Regions from separate parts of the Bradyrhizobium sp. HKCCYLS20291 genome, predicted to be linked through region 1. Evidence: predicted binding sites of a transcription regulator. Region 1 holds the regulator's gene; each other region holds the start of a gene.
The links. Region 1 encodes PhoB, which activates phosphate uptake and scavenging genes when phosphate is short. Its sites were predicted from a motif close to TGTCATNNANCTGTCAT; they were not measured.
Positions count from the first base shown of each region.

Region 2: the regulator PhoB is predicted to act here: its motif matches at 2,505-2,521, upstream of ACQR07_RS18170 (DUF47 domain-containing protein).
Region 3: the regulator PhoB is predicted to act here: its motif matches at 1,890-1,906, upstream of ACQR07_RS35775 (alkaline phosphatase D family protein).
Region 4: the regulator PhoB is predicted to act here: its motif matches at 1,831-1,847, upstream of ACQR07_RS04830 (UDP-2,3-diacylglucosamine diphosphatase).

Region 1 covers NZ_JBNPTO010000005.1:337,171-341,928, reverse strand. Annotated here, with positions in the region: gene pstB (phosphate ABC transporter ATP-binding protein PstB) at 1-635, shown strand, start outside; gene phoU (phosphate signaling complex protein PhoU) at 665-1,381, shown strand; gene phoB (phosphate regulon transcriptional regulator PhoB) at 1,398-2,105, shown strand; gene ACQR07_RS14485 (trypsin-like serine protease) at 2,239-3,555, shown strand; gene ACQR07_RS14480 (HoxN/HupN/NixA family nickel/cobalt transporter) at 3,721-4,758, shown strand, end outside.
Region 2 covers NZ_JBNPTO010000007.1:239,234-243,991, forward strand. Annotated here, with positions in the region: gene ACQR07_RS18155 (ABC transporter substrate-binding protein) at 1-487, shown strand, start outside; gene ACQR07_RS18160 (branched-chain amino acid ABC transporter permease) at 562-1,449, shown strand; gene ACQR07_RS18165 (branched-chain amino acid ABC transporter permease) at 1,451-2,419, shown strand; gene ACQR07_RS18170 (DUF47 domain-containing protein) at 2,563-3,207, shown strand; gene ACQR07_RS18175 (anion permease) at 3,222-4,229, shown strand; gene ACQR07_RS18180 (peptide chain release factor 3) at 4,544-4,758, shown strand, end outside.
Region 3 covers NZ_JBNPTO010000029.1:13,617-18,374, reverse strand. Annotated here, with positions in the region: gene ACQR07_RS35780 (response regulator) at 1-261, shown strand, start outside; gene ACQR07_RS35775 (alkaline phosphatase D family protein) at 291-1,823, opposite strand; gene ACQR07_RS35770 (TAXI family TRAP transporter solute-binding subunit) at 1,949-3,295, opposite strand; gene ACQR07_RS35765 (4a-hydroxytetrahydrobiopterin dehydratase) at 3,668-3,967, shown strand; gene ACQR07_RS35760 (YkvA family protein) at 4,066-4,482, shown strand; gene ACQR07_RS35755 (TAXI family TRAP transporter solute-binding subunit) at 4,600-4,758, opposite strand, start outside.
Region 4 covers NZ_JBNPTO010000002.1:171,434-176,191, forward strand. Annotated here, with positions in the region: gene ACQR07_RS04825 (threonine ammonia-lyase) at 1-950, opposite strand, end outside; gene ACQR07_RS04830 (UDP-2,3-diacylglucosamine diphosphatase) at 995-1,807, opposite strand; gene pyk (pyruvate kinase) at 1,969-3,387, opposite strand; gene ACQR07_RS04840 (tartrate dehydrogenase) at 3,543-4,616, opposite strand.

The DNA of each region.
Region 1 (4,758 bases):
GCGGCAAGTCCACGCTGCTGCGGATCTTCAACCGGATGTACGATCTCTATCCGGGCCAGCGCGCCACCGGGCAATTGATGCTGGACAACACCAACATCCTCGATCCCAAGCTCGACCTCAATCTGTTGCGCGCCCGGGTCGGCATGGTGTTCCAGAAGCCGACGCCGTTCCCGATGACGATCTACGAGAACATCGCCTTCGGCATCCGCCTCTACGAGAAGATCTCGAAGTCCGAGATGGACGACCGGGTCGAGAAGGCGCTGCGCGGCGGCGCGCTGTGGAACGAGGTCAAGGACAAGCTCAACGCGTCCGGCCTGTCGCTGTCCGGTGGCCAGCAGCAGCGCCTGTGCATCGCGCGCACCGTGGCGGTCCGCCCGGAGGTGATCCTGTTCGACGAGCCGTGCTCGGCGCTCGACCCGATCTCGACCGCCAAGGTCGAGGAGCTGATCCAGGAGCTCGCCGAGAACTACACGATCGCGATCGTCACCCATAACATGCAGCAGGCGGCGCGCGTCTCCGACAAGACCGCCTTCATGTATCTCGGCGAACTGATCGAGTTCGACGACACCAACAAGATCTTCACCTCGCCGAGCGATCGGCGGACCCAGGATTACATCACCGGCCGGTTCGGCTGACGCCGACGCATTGCTTTCAGGAGATCATCATGGCCAGTGAACATACCGCCAAGGCATTCGACAGCGACCTGCAGGATCTGACCCGCCTCGTCTCCGAGATGGGCGGCCTCGCCGAGCGTCTGATCGTCGACTCCGTCGATGCGCTGGTGCGGCGCGACGTGGCGCTCGGGCAGAAGGTCGTCACCGCGGATGCCGAGGTCGACCGTCTGCAGCGGCTGATCGAGGAGCGCGCCGTGCTCACCATCGCGCGCCGCCAGCCGATGGCGGTCGATTTGCGCGAGATCGTCGGCGCCATGCGCGTCGCGACCGATCTCGAGCGGATCGGCGACCTCGCCAAGAACATCGGCAAGCGCGTCGCGGCGCTGGAGAGCGATTTCCATCCGCTGAAGCTGATCCGCGGCCTGGAGCACATGACCGATCTGGTGCAGTCGCAGGTCAAGTCGGTGCTGGATGCCTATGCCGCGCATGATCTGCCGGCGGCAATGGCGGTGTGGAAGGGCGACGAGGAGGTCGACGCCATCTGCACCTCGCTGTTCCGCGAGCTTCTCACCTACATGATGGAGGATCCGCGCAACATCTCGTTCTGCATCCATCTGATGTTCTGCGCCAAGAACATCGAGCGGATCGGCGATCACGCGACCAATATCGCGGAGACCGTGTTCTACATGATCGAGGGCCAGGCGATCGTCGACAAGCGTCCGAAGGGCGACATGACGAGCTTCACGGCGACGATCCCCGGCAACTGAGAAAGACCTGTTCGACATGACCGCGCGCATTCTGGTGGTGGAAGACGAAGAGGCGCTGACCACGCTCCTGCGCTACAATCTCGAGACCGAGGGCTACGAGGTCGAGACGGTGGGGCGCGGCGACGAGGCCGACACGCGGCTGAAGGAGCGCATTCCCGATCTCGTGGTGCTCGACTGGATGCTGCCGGGCTTGTCCGGCATCGAGCTGTGCCGGCGCCTGCGGGCGCGCTCCGAGACCAAGCAGCTGCCGATCATCATGCTGACTGCGCGCGGCGAGGAGAGCGAGCGCGTGCGCGGGCTCGCCACCGGCGCCGACGACTACATTGTCAAGCCGTTCTCGGTGCCGGAGCTGCTGGCGCGGGTGAAGGGCCTGCTGCGCCGGGCGATCCCGGAGCGGCTCGCAACGATCCTGTCCTATGGCGACATCGAGCTCGACCGCGAGAAGCGCCGCGTGGCGCGCTCGGGACGGCCGATCGATCTCGGCCCGACCGAATATCGGCTGCTCGAATTCTTCCTCGAGCACCCCGGCCGGGTGTTCAGCCGCGAGCAGCTGCTCGACAGCGTCTGGGGCCGCGACATCTATATCGACGAGCGCACCGTCGACGTGCATATCGGGCGGCTGCGCAAGCTGCTCAATCCCGGCCGCGAGCAGGACCCGATCCGCACCGTGCGCGGCGCCGGCTATGCGCTCGACGACCGCTTCGCCAAATCCGAGCAGGCGTGAGCGGCGGGCAGGTCTGACGGCCGGGCGCATTAAGCATTAAGGAGTTCATCGTCCGCTTTCCGCCACGCCGCCGCCGTCTTGATCATCTTGGCTGGACGACCCATCTCGGTGTTGCCAGTCGCAGCGGACGCCTTTGATCAAGCCCCTCATCATCATTCTTTCCGTACTGCTCGGCGCCGTCACGAGCGTCTCGGCCGCCGAGCTCGAGGACGCCGTCGCTGCTGCGGCGAATGGACAGCCCGCGGCGGCGCTGCGCCGTCTGCAGCCGCTGGCCGCCAAAGGCGATGCGCGGGCGCAGTTCGATCTCGGCTTCATGACCGCCTTCGGCTGGGGCGTGCCGCGCAATCCGACCGAGGCGCTGGTCTGGTACCGCAAGGCTGCCGATCAGGGGCTCGCCGTCGCACAGCATTATCTCGGCATCGCCTATTTCAACGGCGAAGGCGCCGCCCGCGATCACGGCGAAGCCGGACGTTGGTTCAACCGCGCCGCCGCGCAGGGCTTTGCCCAGTCGCAATACATGCTCGGCCTGATGATGCTCGACGGTCAGGTCATGACCCGGGATGTCATCCAAGGCTATGCGTGGCTGGTGATGGCCGGCCGCAACGGCGTCAGGTCGGCCGGTCGCGAGCTCCAGCGGGCCAAGCTCAACGACGCGCAGCGGCAGCAGGCCGAGGCGACGATCGCGGCGTGGCGTCCGAAGCCGGAATCGGCCGATGCGGGTATCGTCAATCCGCGCGCCGAGCAGCTGCTCGGTCTGGACCATCATTTCGGCGATGTCGTCGATCCCACCTCGTGGCCGGCGTCGGCGATCGGCGTCGTCACCGTGGCGCAGTTCAGCACCGGAGGCTCGTGCACGGGCACGCTGGTGGCGCCGCGCGTGGTGCTGACGGCGGCGCACTGCGTGTTCAATGGCGTGACGCTGGTCAGCCCAGGGAACGTCCACTTTCTGGTGGGCATGAACAAGGGCACCCCTGCCGCGTCGTCGATCGCCGACAAGCTGATCGTGGCGCCGGATTTCATCCCGACGCAGCACGACAAATGGTCGAGCGACCGTTCACCCGCTGATTGGGCGCTGATCGTGTTGAAGGACGCGTTGCCGTCGAAGCCGGTGCCCGTGAAGGTGATGAGCCGCGACGAGCTCGCCGCGGCGACCCAGGCCGGCACCATCTCCGAGATCGGCTACGGCCAGGAGCGGCGCTATTCGCCGACCGGACAGCGCAACTGCACCGCCGGCATGACCAAGGATGCGCGGCTGCTCATCGTGCATTGCCTTGCCAATTTCGGCTATTCGGGCTCGCCGATCCTCGCCGAGATCGGCGGCGTTCCGACGGTGGTCGGCATCTTCTCCGCCTTTCACGAGGAGACCCGGCTGATGTTCGCCGCCCCCGCCAGCCAGTTCGAAGCAGCGGTGCGGCGCGAGATCGCGGCGCAGAGTGCCTCGGCGCGGTGAGGTGAGAGGGCGAGCTGGTCAATGTTTGTGCGTGACCGGATAGCGGGTTGCCAAGGGGGGGAGATCGATCTGGGTCGAACGGGCGCAGCAGTTGATTTGCGGGAGATTTTGACGCTGGAGCGCGAGCCTTGCCTTTTGGCGCAGGTCTTGCTCTCTTGTCCAAGTATGACGATTTTGCCAATTGATCATCCTCGGTCCTCGATCCTCGCCCGGTTCCGCACCGAGGGCGGCCGGAACGCGGCGCTGCTGGCGGGCCTGGTGCTCGCCAACGCGCTCGCCTGGGCCTGGGTTTTTGCGCTCTATGCCGACCGTCCCGCCATCGTCGGCACCGCCATGCTGGCCTGGCTGCTCGGCCTGCGCCACGCGGTCGATGCCGATCACATCGCGGCGATCGACAACGTGGTGCGCAAGCTGGTGCAGGACGGCGACGCCCCGCGCGCCGCGGGTCTGTACTTCGCGCTCGGCCATTCCAGCGTCGTCGTCATTGCCACCATCGTCGTGAGCCTGATCGCCGGCGCCGATCTGTTGAGCGAGGACAGCGCGATCCGGGCGATCGGCGGCACCATCGGCACTGCGGTGTCATCAGGCTTCCTGCTGCTGATCGCGGTGTCCAACCTGATCCTGTTCGTCAACCTGTGGCGCCGCTCGGCTGGATCGCAGCCCCAGATCGAAGCCGCCAGTGCAGGGCGCGGCTTGCTGATTCGTCTCCTCCGTCCGGTGCTGCGCATCATCTCGCGGGCCTGGCACATGTACCCGCTCGGCTTCCTGTTCGGCCTCGGCTTCGACACCGCCAGCGAGATCGGCCTGTTGAGCCTGTCGGCGACCGAAGCCGCGCGCGGCGCAAGTCTCGCGCATGTGCTGGTGTTTCCGGCGCTGTTCGCCGCCGCGATGGCCACCGTCGATACGGCCGACAGCATGCTGATGGTCGGCGCCTATCGCTGGGCGCTGACCGATCCCGCGCGCAAGCGGCGCTACAATCTCGTGATCACAGGCGCGTCGGTGGCGATTGCGCTGGTGATCGGCAGTGTCGAGGCGGCCACGCTGCTGGCGCCTCGGCTCGGCCTTCCCGTGATCGGCCTCGGCGACGAGATCGCCAATCTCGGCATCGTCGCGATCGGCGCGTTCGGGCTGATCTGGGCCGGCGCCATGCTGGCCGGCCGGCGGCCCGGTTCCGCATCGGGCGAACCGCTTGCCAGCATTCGC
Region 2 (4,758 bases), on a different contig from region 1:
CAAGGGCGGCCAGAAGCTCGCCGCGCTGCTCTTGTTCCTCACCGACGTCAAGTCGATCGGGCTCGACATCGCGCAAGGTCTGAACTTCACCGAGACGTTCTACTGGGATATGAACGACCAGACTCGAGCCTTCTCGGACCGTTTCGCCAAGCGGATGAAGAACGGCGCGCCGCCGACCATGGTGCAGGCCGGTGTCTATGCTGGCCTGGCGCATTACTTCAAGGCGCTGGACGCGCTCGGCGAGAACCCGCATGACGGGGTCAAGGTCGTCGACAAGATGAAGTCTGTCCCGACCGAGGATGCACTGTTCGGCAAGGGCGAGATCCAGCCCAACGGCCGCACCATCCACACCGCCTATCTGTTCGAGGTCAAGAAGCCGTCCGAATCGAAGGGCCCGTGGGATCTCTACAAGCTGGTCGGCTCGGTGCCGGGCGACCAGGCCTTCACGCCGCTCGACAAGAGCGCGTGCGCCCTGTTGAAGAAGTGAGCCGCCGCAGCTCCGACGGATGCCGCCGGAGCTGATGTCTTTACGGAAACGCCGAGAAGAGACAGAACAAGACGATGCAGGCCCTCTACGCACAGCTCCTTGTCGGACTGATCAACGGCTCGTTCTACGCGCTGCTCAGTCTCGGGCTTGCCGTCATCTTCGGCATGCTCAACATCATCAACTTCGCCCATGGCGCGCTCTACATGATGGGCGCGTTCTGCGCGTACTTCCTGCTGAATCTCGGCGGCCTCGGCTATTGGTGGGCGCTGCTGCTGGCGCCGATCATCGTCGGCATCTTCGGCATGATCCTGGAGCGGACGCTGCTGCAATGGCTGACCGGGCTCGATCACCTTTACGGGCTGCTGCTCACCTTCGGCATCGCGCTGATCGTGCAGGGCGTGTTCCAGAACTATTTCGGCTCGTCCGGCCTGCCTTATGCCATTCCCGACTATCCGCAGATCGGCGGCTTCCGCGGCCTGCAGGGCGGCATGAATCTCGGCTTCATGTTCCTGCCCGTCTACCGCGGCTGGGTGGTCATCTTCTCGCTGGTGGTGTGTCTGGCGACCTGGTTCCTGATCGAGCGCACGCGCCTCGGCGCCTATCTGCGCGCGGCCACCGAAAATCCCACGCTGGTGCGTGCCTTCGGCATCAACGTGCCGCGGATGATCACGCTCACCTACGGCCTCGGCGTCGGCCTTGCCGCGCTCGCCGGCGTTCTGTCGGCGCCGATCAACCAGGTCCGGCCGCTGATGGGCGCGGACCTGATCATCGTCGTGTTCGCTGTGGTCGTGATCGGCGGCATGGGCTCGATCATGGGGTCGATCATCACCGGCTTCGCGCTCGGGGTGATCGAAGGACTGACCAAATATTTCTATCCCGAGGCTTCCAACACCGTGGTCTTCGTTCTGATGGTCCTGGTGCTCCTGGTGAAGCCGACGGGTCTGACCGGACGGGCGGCCTGACATGACATCGATCACCGACGAGACCCTGCCGACCACGCCGCGCGCGATTCGCGACGAGATGATCGTGTTCGTCATCATGGCGGCGCTGCTTGCCATCGTGCCGTTCACCGATTTGTACCCGTTCTTCGTCATGCAGGCGCTGTGCTTCGCGCTGCTCGCCTGCGCCTTCAACCTCCTGATCGGCTATGGCGGCCTGCTGTCGTTCGGCCACGCGATGTTCTTAGGCACGGCCGGCTACTGCAGCGCGCACGCGCTGAAGGTCTGGGGTCTGCCGCCGGAGCTCGGCATCCTCACCGGCATCGCCGGCGCCTTCGTGCTGTCGATCATCACCGGCTACATCTCGATCCGGCGTCAGGGGATCTTCTTCTCGATGATCACCCTGGCGCTGTCGCAGCTGCTCTACTTCGTCTATCTGCAGACGCCGTTCACCCACGGCGAGGACGGCATCCAGGGCATCCCGCAGGGCAAGCTGTTCGGCTTCATCGACCTGTCGAAGCCGACCACGCTGTATTACGTCGTGCTGGTCGGCTTCCTCGCCGGCTTCCTCTTGATCTTCCGCACCATCAACTCGCCGTTCGGCGAGGTCTTGAAATCGATCCGCGAGAACGAGCAGCGCGCGATCTCGCTGGGCTACAAGACCGACCAGTACAAGCTGCTGGCGTTCATCCTGTCCGGCACCATCGCCGGCTTTGCCGGATCGCTGAAGGTTTTCGTGGCCCAGAACGCCTCGCTGACCGACGTGCACTGGTCGATGTCCGGCGAGATCGTGCTGATGACGCTGGTCGGCGGCCTCGGAACGGTGTTCGGGCCGGTCGTCGGCGCCTTCGTCATCATCGCCATGCAGCAATATCTGGCCGGCTTCGGCCAGTGGGTGACGGTCATCCAGGGCGTCATCTTCGTCTCCTGCGTGCTCACCTTCCGCCGCGGCGTGGTTGGAGAAATCGCCCATCTGTTCAAGCGTTCTCTCTAAGTCATTGATTTAACGAGAGATCGTCGAAAAGGCAGAAAGCGGTGGATGATCCGCCCGCCGCTTCTGCTGCGGCGTGATCCGGAGTATGACACTTCCGTGACGGGCCAGCCCTGGCCCGTTTCGGAATGGATGGATCTCGTCCCATGCTGAACTGGTTTCGCGCCGTCCTCCCCAAGGAGGAGCGGTTTTTCGATTTGTTCGCCCGCCACAACAAGGTGGTGATCCAGGGCGCGCACGCGCTGCAGGACATGCTGAAGGGCGGCGACGACGTGCTGGCCCACTGCCAGCGCGTCAGCCAGTTCGAGAACGAGGCCGACAACATCACCAGGGAAGTGCTGACCGCCGTCCGCCGCACCTTCATCACCCCGTTCGACCGCGGCGACATCAAGAACCTGATCACCTCGATGGACGATGCCATCGACCAGATGCAGCAGACCGCCAAGGCCGTCGTGCTGTTCGAGGTGAAGGAGTTCGAGCCGACCATGCGCGAGATGGGCACCTTGCTGGTCGAGTGCGCCAACCTGATCAGCAAGGCGCTGCCGCTGCTGCAGGCGATCGGCCAGAACGTGCCGATGATCACCGCGATCACCGAGGAGATGACCAAGCTCGAGGGCCGCGTCGACGACCTGCACGACATCGGGCTGAAGGAGCTGTTCCTCAAGCACCGCAACGCCAACACGATGGACTTCATCGTCGGCGCCGAGATCTACGACCATCTGGAGAAGGTCGCCGACCGTTTCGACGACGTCGCCAACGAGATCAATTCGATCATGATCGAACAGGTCTAGGGTAGGGCCGCGCCGTGGACGCTCAACTCGGCCTTCCCATCCTGGTCGGCCTCATCGCCGTCGCGCTCGCGTTCGACTTCCTGAACGGCCTGCATGACGCCGCCAACTCGATCGCGACCATCGTCTCGACCCGCGTGCTCCGGCCGCAATATGCGGTGTTCTGGGCCGCGTTCTTCAACTTCGTCGCCTTCGGCGTGTTCGGCCTCCACGTCGCCCAGACCATCGGCACCGGCATCATCGATCCCTCGATCGTCGATGCGCAGGTGATCTTTGCAGCCCTCGTCGGCGCCATCGTCTGGAACCTCGTGACCTGGGCGGCCGGCATTCCCTCGTCGAGCTCGCACGCGCTGATCGGCGGCCTGGTCGGGGCAGGTTTCGCGAAGGCCGGCATCTCGGCCACGGTGTGGAGCGGCCTCTCGAAGACGGTGCTGGCGATCGTGCTGTCGCCGCTGGTCGGCCTCGTGCTGGCGATGATCCTGGTCGCGATCGTGTCCTGGGCCTCGGTGCGCTCGACGCCGTTCGCGGTCGATCGCGCCTTCCGCATCCTGCAGTTCGCCTCCGCCTCGCTTTACTCGCTCGGCCATGGCGGCAACGATGCGCAGAAGACGATGGGCATCATTGCGGTGCTGCTGTACTCGCAGGGCCATCTCGGCGAGCATTTCACGGTGCCGTTCTGGGTGGTGCTGTCGTGCCAGACGGCGATGGCCTTGGGCACCCTGATGGGCGGCTGGCGGATCGTCCGCACCATGGGCCTGCGCATCACCAAGCTGAACCCGATGCAGGGCTTCTGCGCCGAGACCGGCGGCGCCATCACGCTGTTCCTGGCGACCTTCCTCGGCGTTCCCGTCTCGACCACCCACACCATCACCGGCGCCATCGTCGGCGTTGGCGCCGCCCGCCGCGCCTCGGCGGTGCGCTGGAACGTGGCCGGATCAATCGTCTACGCCTGGATCTTCACGATCCCGGCCTCGGCCATCGTCGCGGCGCTGAGCTTCTGGCTGGTGCAGGTGCTCCGGCACTGATGCGGGGCGCGGGCCTCATGGTTGGAGACGCGCCGCAAGGGCGGCGCTCCTCACCATGAGGGTCTAGATTGAGCCGTGGCGACCGGTCTCGCCGCGAATTCAGTCTTCGTCCTGAGGAGCGCGCCACTTGGCGCGCGTCTCGAAGGACGGTCACGGGCGGGGACGCCGGCCCCGACGCGCCCATCGGCCGCCCGGTCAACTCCCCGGTTGGAGTTGCGGTGCAGAACGCCTATATGGGGGGCGCGCGGCGGCCGTGAGCCCGCGCCTTTTCCGTACATCGCCGCTCTCCGGCCCGAAACGACGTCCGCCGCCCCATGTCCGATACTGCCGTCACCACCGACCAGCCGTCCCGCTCGCCTCTGTCCGACGAGGTGGCGCGCCGGCGCACCTTTGCCATCATCTCGCATCCGGACGCCGGCAAGACCACGCTGACCGAGAAGCTGCTGCTGTTCGGTGGCGCGATCAACCTGGCCGGCCAGGTCAAGGCCAAGGGCGAGCGCCGCAACACCCGCTCGGACTGGATGAAGAT
Region 3 (4,758 bases), on a different contig from region 1:
ATCATCAGGGTTGCTGCGAACGTCGCCAGCGCACTCGCGATGATCGAGCAGCGCGCACCGCAGTTCGCGCTGCTCGACGTCGGTCTCGTTCGCGAGCAGAGCTTCGCGATCGCCGAACGGCTGATGGTGCTCGGCATTCCCTTCGCATTCTCGACCGGCTATGGCGCCGATCGCGTGCCTCCCGCCTTCTCCGACCGGCCGCGGCTGCCGAAGCCGTGTCCGACGGATGCGTTAGAGGCCGTGCTGCGGCGGCGGGAGTAGTTTCCGCCGCCGTGTCCGGCCGAGAGCTCTCAGCCCAGTTTGGGATCGAGCGTCGTCGACCACAGCGCGACGTCGGCGCGGTCGCGCAAGGTCACCGTCATCTGCCCGGTCCCGCCGTCGATCTTGACGTGGCCGAAGAACTGCATGCCGGCCGAGGGCGGCAGGTTCTGCTTGTCGAGACCGGGCGCCTTGATGAAGCGCACCTCGGGACCGAACGTGTTGTCGAGCTCGTTCGGACCGAACGTGCCGGCATGGAGCGGGCCCGAGACGAACTCCCAGAACGGCGCGAAGTCCTGGAATTGCGCCTTGTTCGGATCGTAGTAGTGCGCGGCCGCGTAGTGCTTGATGAAGCGCAGGATCTCGGCGATCTCGAGCTCGCGGCCGCGCGCCGGACCGTCGCCTTGCGCGAACGCCTCCGAGCCCTTCTTGTTGGCCGCATCGTCATACACGATGATGCTGAGCGGCATGTCGGAGGCGATCACCTTCCAGGTCGCGCGCGAGTTCAAGAGCGCCTGCTTCAGCCAGCGCATCTGCTCCGGCCCGATGAAATAGGACGCCGGACCATAGGTCTCCTCGAGATTGGGGCCGTTGGCGCCGCGATAGCTGCGCTCGTCGAGCACGAACACGTCGAGATGCGGGCCGTAATTGATGGTGCGGTAGACGCGGCCCGGCTCGACGATGCTCTCGCGCATCGGATACATCTCGTGGAAGGCGCGCGCGGCCCGCGCCGCGAGCAGCTGGATGTTGCGCTCCTTGTAGGCCGCGGGCAGCTCCTTGGAGGCCGACCAGTTGTTGGTCACCTCGTGGTCGTCCCACTGCACGAAGATCGGCACCTCGGCGTTGAAGGCGCGGACGTTCTCGTCGAGGAAATTGTACTTGTGAGCGGCGCGGAATTCGTCGAGCGTCTCCGCGACCTTGGCCTTCTCCTCGATCGTGAGGTTCTTCCAGACCTTGTTGTCCGGCAGCTTGACCTCGGACTTGATCGGACCGTCGGCATAGATGGTATCGCCGGAATGCAGGAAGAAATCCGGCCGGTGCTTCTTCATGGTGGCGAAGGTGAACATGCCGCCATCGTCGGGGTTGATGCCCCAGCCCTGCCCGGCGACGTCGCCGCCCCAGACGAAGGAGACGTCGCGCTTGTGGCCAGGCGCGGTGCGGAAGCGGCCGACCACCGGCTCGCTCTCGACGGCGCTATGCGCCAGGTCGCGGAATTTGACGCGGTAGAAGATGTCCTGGCCGCTCGGCAGATTGTCCAGCAGCATCTTGGCGGTGAAGTCGCTTTCCGGGAGCGCCGCGATCGGCGGCAGGCTGCGCGCATTCTTGAACGACTCCGTCGTCGCCACCTCGACCATCATCTGCGACGGACGGTCGGCACGCGCCCAGACGACACCGCCGTCCATACCGACGTCGCCCGACTGGACGCCGTGCGTGATCTGGGGCCGGTCGGCCGCGCGGCTGAGATAGGGCATCGACAGCGTGGTGACGCCGGCCGCGGCCGCCGTGGACAGGAAGCGGCGGCGGGACAGCGTGCGGAGCTGCGGGCGTGGGAAATGGACGGTCATGCGGGTCTCCAGTCGGACGGCGCACCGACGCGTGCGGCCATGCGTCCGAAGACCTAGAAAAATTTGATGACGCTGCGATTACAGGACGCGCCCGGCAGCGGCTTGGCCGCCGCCGCGGCGACGGATCAGGTGCCGGCGGCGCGCAGCTGCGCCCCGGTCCGCTGCAGGTTGGCCGGCATGCTCATCAGGATCAGCTTGCGATCGGCGACCGCATTGTGGAACTGTTCGAGCGCGATGTTGAATGCCGTCAGCGCGGCATGCTCGATGGCGCCATCCTCAAAGCAGGTCAGCGTGTTGCGCAGGATCTCGTCGGCCTCGCTCTGCAGCTGGTCGAGCTCCTCGGTCGAATCGCTTTTGCGGGCGATGCTGATCATCTCCAGCAGGCGGTCGCGAAGCGACGTGTTGATCGTGCGCTCGTCGCGCTTGAGATAGCCGGCGAACCAGGCGCCGGCCGAGCCCATTGCCGACAGCGCCATCAGCGCCCACCAGATGTAGTCGCTGTAGCGATCGAGGAAGGTCTTCTCCTCGCCGTCCACGAAGGCGGCCGCGCCGGGATGGGCGGGGATGGCGGCGTCCTTGTCGGTATCCGGGGTCTCGATCTTGGCGGCGAGCGGGAATTCCGACATCAGCTGCTGGCGCACCGAGAACAGCTGGTGGGTGAACGCCGAGACCGTGGATTCGGAGAGGCCCTTCCGTGCCACGATATGGTGGGTGAAGCTGATGGTCTTGACCTCGTCCTCCGGGCGATCGGGCGAGCCGCCGAAGGCGCCCGCCGGAATGTCGGCGGATTCATATTCCGGGTGGTTCTGCGCGATGGCCTCGGCCGAGTCGATTGCCAGGAAGGTCGGCACGCCGCCCTCCTTGGTGGCCGCAGCGATGGCATCGGCGGTGATCTTGCTGTTGATCGGTCCGGCGGCGAGATAGGCGTCGGCCTTCTGGTTGCGCACCGCCTCGGCCGCCTCCGAGATCGGAAACTGCACGAACTCGACCTTGCTGGCATCGACACCATACTGGTGCAGGACCACCTTCAGCAGGTTCACGTTGGCTGGGGTCCGCCCGATGATGCCGACCTTGTGCCCGGCCAGCTGCGAGATCTTGGTGATCTTGGTGCCGCCCTTACGGCCCTTGCCCTTGGCGGCCGGAGGCACGAAGAGAACGGCAACGTTCTTGCGCAGCGTGGCGACGGCCTGGGCGTTCTTCGGCACTTCGAGGTCACCGCGGACGATGGCGAGATCCACCTTGGCGGCCGCCAGCGCTTGCGCGCTCTCCGCCGCGCCTTCGGTGGGAACGGGACGAAGCCGAACCGACGCATGCGACTGCGAGAACGCCTGGGTCAGAGCCTGGACCACCTTGAGATCGTCGCTGTTCGGCGGCCCGACGGCGATCTTCAGCGTCACCGGCCGCATCGCGAAATAGTAGGCGCCCGCCATCGCGCCGATGATCGCGAGGATCCCAGCGATGACGATGAACACGGCAGGGCGCATCTGCGAGCGCTGCGCTGGCGTGGTCTGAGGGTCTGCCAGGTCCGGTCCTCCGGTCGTCGGATGGCGCGAAAGCAATGCCAAGCGCGGCTTGGTCTCGCCTTCTCCTTCGCTAGGGGTAAACTGTAGCAAATTTCTTGTCTCGCCGGGGTGACATCTCCGTCATGGTTACTACCCCCCGACTGAGTGGCGATCGGGGCCGTTCCAAGGCCCGACCGCGTCGGCGCTGCAAGGCTCTGATCCGGATGCCGTTTCTGGTAGGCTGGGGCCGCGGCAGAGTGACGCCGGGAATGTTTCGGACCCCGTAGAGACCCGGATCGCCATCCGGCGCGCGATCCGTCCGCGGGTGAATGGGAGGTCGACATGGCGGAACGATTGGCAAATGAGGCACGCGCGAGTGCCCTGAAGGAGCTGCCCGGCTGGTCCGAACTCGACGGGCGCGAGGCGATCACCCGCAGCTTCAGCTTCCGCGACTTCAACGAAGCGTTCGGCTTCATGACCCGCGTCGCCCTGGTCGCCGAGAAGCTCGACCATCATCCGGAATGGCGCAACGTCTACCGCACGGTCGACGTGGTGCTGACCACTCATGACGCCGGCGGCGTGACCACGCGCGATATAGAGCTGGCGAAAGCGATGGATGCGATCGCATCGTCGCGGATTTGAGTTGAGATGCGTCGCTGCGCCTTGCAGCCAAGGCCGCCGTCCCCACATCAGCGCTGACGGATCGCGCGACACCGCAATCCGGAACCGGGAGATGGCAGATGGTCTCGGACGCGACCGACTACAACGTTGGCTTCGAGCCGGCCGACCGGCTGGCGCAGGATCGCGCCAGCGTTCGCCGTCGCTTCTGGGTCAAGATCAAGCAGGTCCTGGCCAGGATTCCGTTCGCCGAGGATCTGCTCGCAGCCTATTATTGCGCGTTCGACAAGGAGACGCCGCGGCACGTCCAGGTCGCGCTGCTCGGCGCCATCGCCTATTTCATCCTGCCGTTCGACTTTCTGCCCGACGTGATGCCGGTGCTCGGCTTCACCGACGATGCCGCCGTGCTGGCGACGACGATTCGCCTGGTGGCCTCGCACATCACGCCTGACCATCATGCCGCCGCCCGTGCAGCGCTCGCGCGGCTGGAAGAGGGAGAGGACGCCGATCTCGACAAGGACGACACCAAGGGCGGCTGATGCGCTCTGCCGGGAAGCGGGTCCGTAGCACTTCCAAACGCGGCCAAACGAAAAAGCCCTGCGCGAGCAGGGCTTTTTGTTGCGGCCTCGATCGCCGGTGAATGCGATGCGCGCGATTCAGCGTTGTCGGGGTGCCTGGGCGCGGGCGTTGCCGGTCTTCTCGGCTTCCCAGGCCTGATACTGCTTGAACAGGGCTTCGCGGTCGGCCTCGCTCTGCAGGCCCCTGCCAGCGCTGCTCTGCTTCAGGAAGTCGTCGAAGCGGTCGCGCTGCGCGCC
Region 4 (4,758 bases), on a different contig from region 1:
CCGCCGGAGAGGACGATCACCACGGTCTTGCCGGCCGCCTCGAGCCGGCCCGCCAGCAGTGCTGCGAGCCCGACCGAGCCGCCGGGCTCGACGACCAGCTTCAGTTCCCGAAATGCAAAGCCGACCGCGCGGCCCACTTCTTCGTCCGAGGCTTCCACCGCGGCCGACAGCAGCCGGCTGTTGATGGCGAAGGTGATCTCGCCGGGGATCGCGGCCATCAGCGCGTCGCAGATGGTGCGCCCCTTGGCCTGATGCGCCTCGCGGTGCCCGGCGCGGAGTGAGCGGGCATGGTCATCGAAGCCCTTGGGCTCGGCAACGACCATCTGGGTCTGCGGATAGCGGGCCTTGACCGCTGTCGACACGCCGGCGAGCAATCCGCCCCCCGAAGCCGGCACGACGACTAGGTCAGGCGACAATCCGAGGGCGGCAAGATCCTCGGCGATCTCGCGGCCGACCGTGCCCTGCCCCGCGATCACGAACGGATCGTCATAGGGCGGCACCACGGTCGAGCCGCGTTTTGCGGCAATGTCGCGTGCGATCGCCTCGCGGTCCTCATGGTCGCGATCATACAGCACGACGTCGGCGCCAAACGCCTTGGTGCGCTCGCGCTTGGCGACCGGGGCATCGGAGGGCATCACGATGGTGGCGTGCATGCCGAACAGCTGCGCCGCATGGGCGACGCCCTGGGCATGATTGCCGGAGGAAAACGCGACGACGCCTCTGCCGTGGGCGTCCTTCGGGATCGAGGCGAGCTTGTTGTAGGCGCCGCGGAACTTGAACGAGCCGGTCCGCTGCAGCACCTCGGGCTTCACGAACACGTTCGCCTTGAAGAGATCGCTGAGTACCGGGGCCGGCAACAACGGTGTCCGCACGGCGACGGGTGCAAGAACACGGGCCGCCGCATCGATGTCGGCGACGGTGACGGACGGGATCGGAGCATGAGCTGACATGCTCGCATTTTACCGCGCCCGATCGCCGCGAGGCAAGGGACCGCTCAGGCCGCGCGCGCCGCCAGTTGCGGAACCGGCGCGGACTGGCGCTGCGGATCGGCCCAGGTCAGGATCTCGAAGCGGCCGTCCTCGTGCTCGACCAGGGCGGTACAGCTCTCGACCCAGTCGCCGCAATTCATGTAGCGGATGCCGTCCTGGTCGCGGATGACGGCACAATGGATGTGGCCGCAGATCACGCCGTCGGCACCATGCCGCCGCGCCTCGGACGCCAGCGCGGTCTCGAACGCGCCGATGTAGTTCACGGCGTTCTTGACCTTCTGCTTGGCCCATTGCGACAGCGACCAATAGGGCACGCCGAACATGCGGCGGAAGAAGTTGACCAGACGGTTCATCTGAATCGCGAAATCATAGGCCTTGTCGCCGAGATGGGCGAGCCAGCGGGCGTTCTGCACGACGAGATCGAAGATGTCGCCGTGAATGATGAGATAGCGCTTCCCGTCCGTGCCGGTGTGGACGATGTTCTCGACGACGTCGATGCCGCCGAAATGCGTGCCGTAATAGCCGCGCAGGAACTCGTCGTGATTGCCCGGCACGTAGACGACCTTGGCGCCCTTGCGCGCCTTGCGCAGCATCTTCTGCACGAGGTCGTTGTGCGACTGCGGCCAGTGCCAACTCGACTTGAGCGCCCAGCCGTCGATGATGTCGCCGACCAGATAAATAGTGTCGGCGTCGTGGTGACGCAGGAAATCGACGAGGAGATTGGCCTGCGAGCCGCGGGCTCCGAGATGTACGTCGGAGATGAACAACGTCCGAAAGCGCTTCGTCGGGCTTTCTTCACCAGCAGTCTCAAGTCCCATGCGCGCCCACCTAACAGTCCCTGATGACACTGCGATGACGAACGGAGGCTCCCGAGGGCCGTTCGCATGACGACTCGCGATGTCATTCGCCACGCCCCGCGATACCAGCGGGGTGCGACAATCAGGCGACAGGGCGCCGGCACAAACAGGGAAATCCCCTCCTATCTCGGCACGGCGACGACGCGCAGATTGTTGGTGGTTCCGGCCTGCGCGAACGGGATGCCGGCGACGACGACCAGCAGGTCGCCTGCGGCTGCGAACTCCTCCTGGACCGCGAGCACGGTCGCGCGCTCGACCATTTCCTCGTAGCTCTGGACGTCCTGCGACAGCACGCTGTGCGCGCCCCACAGCAGGCACATGCGGCGCGAGGTGTCCTCGTTCGGCGTGATCGCGAGAATCGGCAGGCTCGGCCGCTTGCGCGCGACGCGCGACGCCGAAGTGCCGCTCGACGTATAGGCCACGATCGTCCTGGCGTGAATGGCGGAGGCGAGGTCGGCCGCCGCAGTTGCGACCGCGTGCGGCGGCGTCTGCTCCTCGTCCGGCTGCGTCGCCTGGATGAGCGAGCCGTACATCTTGTGGTTCTCAGTCGCCTTGATGATGCTGTCCATCATCGCCACCGCCTCGCGCGGATATTGCCCGCTGGCCGATTCCGCCGACAGCATGACGGCATCGGCGCCGTCATAGATCGCGGTCGCGACGTCCGAGACCTCGGCGCGCGTCGGCGTCGGCGTCGCCACCATCGAGTCCAGCATCTGCGTCGCGACGATTACCGGCTTCACCGCGAGCCGGCAGGCGCGCACCAGCTCTTTCTGCTTGCCCGGCACGTCCTCATTCGGAATCTCGACACCGAGATCGCCACGCGCCACCATGATCGCATCCGACAGCTGGATGATGTCGTCGATGCGATCCAGCGCCGCGGGCTTCTCGATCTTGGACATGATGCCGGCGCGGCCGTTGATCAGGCCCCTCGCCTCCAGCACGTCGGACGGTTTCTGCACGAACGATAGCGCTACCCAGTCGACGCCAAGCTCGAGCCCGAAGGCGAGATCGGAGCGGTCCTTCGCCGTCAGTGGCGACAGCTCCAGAATGGTGCCCGGCAGATTGACGCCCTTGTGATTGGAGATCGCGCCGCTGACGATCACCTTCGCCTCGATCCAGTCGTCACCCAGCCCCATGACGCGCACGCGCACGCGGCCGTCGTCGATCAGAAGATCGTGACCCGGCGCGACCGCCGCAAAGATCTCCGGATGCGGCAACGGAATGGCACTCTTGTCGCCCTCGGTGCCGTTGAGCACGAAGCGAATGGTCTCGCCGGCTTCGACCTGGATCTTCTTGTCGCGCAAAGTGCCGACGCGAATTTTCGGCCCCTGAAGATCCATCAGGATGCCGATCGGCCGTTGCACGTCCTTCTCGAGCGCGCGGATCGCGGCATGGACCTTGGCGTGATCGGCCTGCGTGCCGTGGCTGAAGTTGAGGCGAAACGTGTCGACACCGGCGAGGAACAGCGCCTTCAGCATCTCCGGAGAATTGCTCGCTGGGCCGACGGTCGCGACGATCTTGGCTCGACGGTGACGACGCATATGGTGCCCTTTCTGTCTAGCTCATGTGTCGCGTCTTGATGACATGCATGTGATTGGCATGCGCGGACGCAGCGGAAGCGCTGGTATACGCCCCGCAGCGTTCATTGCAAGCACGACACCGGGCACGCCGAGATTGTACGGGAGATTTGCACGCCTCAGACATTCGAGCCGTGGATCGTGTCGATCACCGCATCTGTCACTTCCTTGGTCGTCGCCTTGCCGCCGACATCCGGCGTCAGTATGCCGGCTGCACACACCTTCTCCACCGCTACCATCAGCCTGATGGCCGCGTCCTTCTCGCCGAGATGCTCGAGCATCTGCGCGCCGGTCCAGAATGTCGCAACGGGATTGGCGATGCCCTTGCCGGTGATGTCGAACGCCGAGCCGTGGATCGGCTCGAACATCGACGGAAAGCGCCGCTCCGGATCGATGTTGCCAGTCGGCGCGACGCCGAGGCTGCCGGCGAGCGCACCGGCGAGATCGGACAGAATGTCGGCGTGCAGATTGGTCGCGACGATGGTGTCGAGGCTCTTCGGCTGCAGGGTCATGCGCACTGTCATCGCGTCGACCAGCATCTTGTCCCAGGTGACATCGGGAAATTCACGCGCGACCTCGGCAGCGATCTCGTCCCACATCACCATGCCATGGCGCTGCGCGTTCGACTTGGTGACGACGGTGAGAAACTTGCGCGGCCGCGACTGCGCCAGCTTGAAAGCGTAGCGCATGATGCGGGTGACGCCGACGCGGGTGAACACCGCGACTTCGGTGCCGACCTCTTCCGGCAGCCCACGATGCGCGCGGCCGCCCATGCCGGCATATTCCCCTTCCGAGTTCTCGCGCACGATCACCCAGTCGAGATCGCCGACGCCGACATTGCGCAGCGGCGAGGCGACGCCCGGCAGGATCTTGGTGGGACGCACATTGGCGTACTGATCGAAACCTTGGCAGATCGGCAGCCGCAGGCCCCACAGCGTGATGTGGTCGGGCACATCAGGCGCGCCGACGGCGCCGAAATAGATCGCATCGAACTTCTTCAGTTCAGTGAGGCCGTCGGCCGGCATCATCACGCCGTGCTTCTTGTAGTAGTCCGAGCCCCAGTCGAAGGTCTTGACGTTGAAGCTGAGATCGCCGGAGCGCTTCGCAAGAGCCTCGAGCACGCGGACGCCCGCTGAGATGACTTCGGGGCCGATGCCGTCGGCGGGAATGGCGGCGATGGAATGGGTGCGCATGGAACGAGCTCCGTGTGAGGGGTGCGGCGACAGCACCAGCCGGCCGGCGACGAAATATGGACCATAGGCGGTTGCCTGGGCCGGCTTCAATGCTCGCATCATTATACAAAAAAATCATATAATCCGGTCCATCGCCTCACGG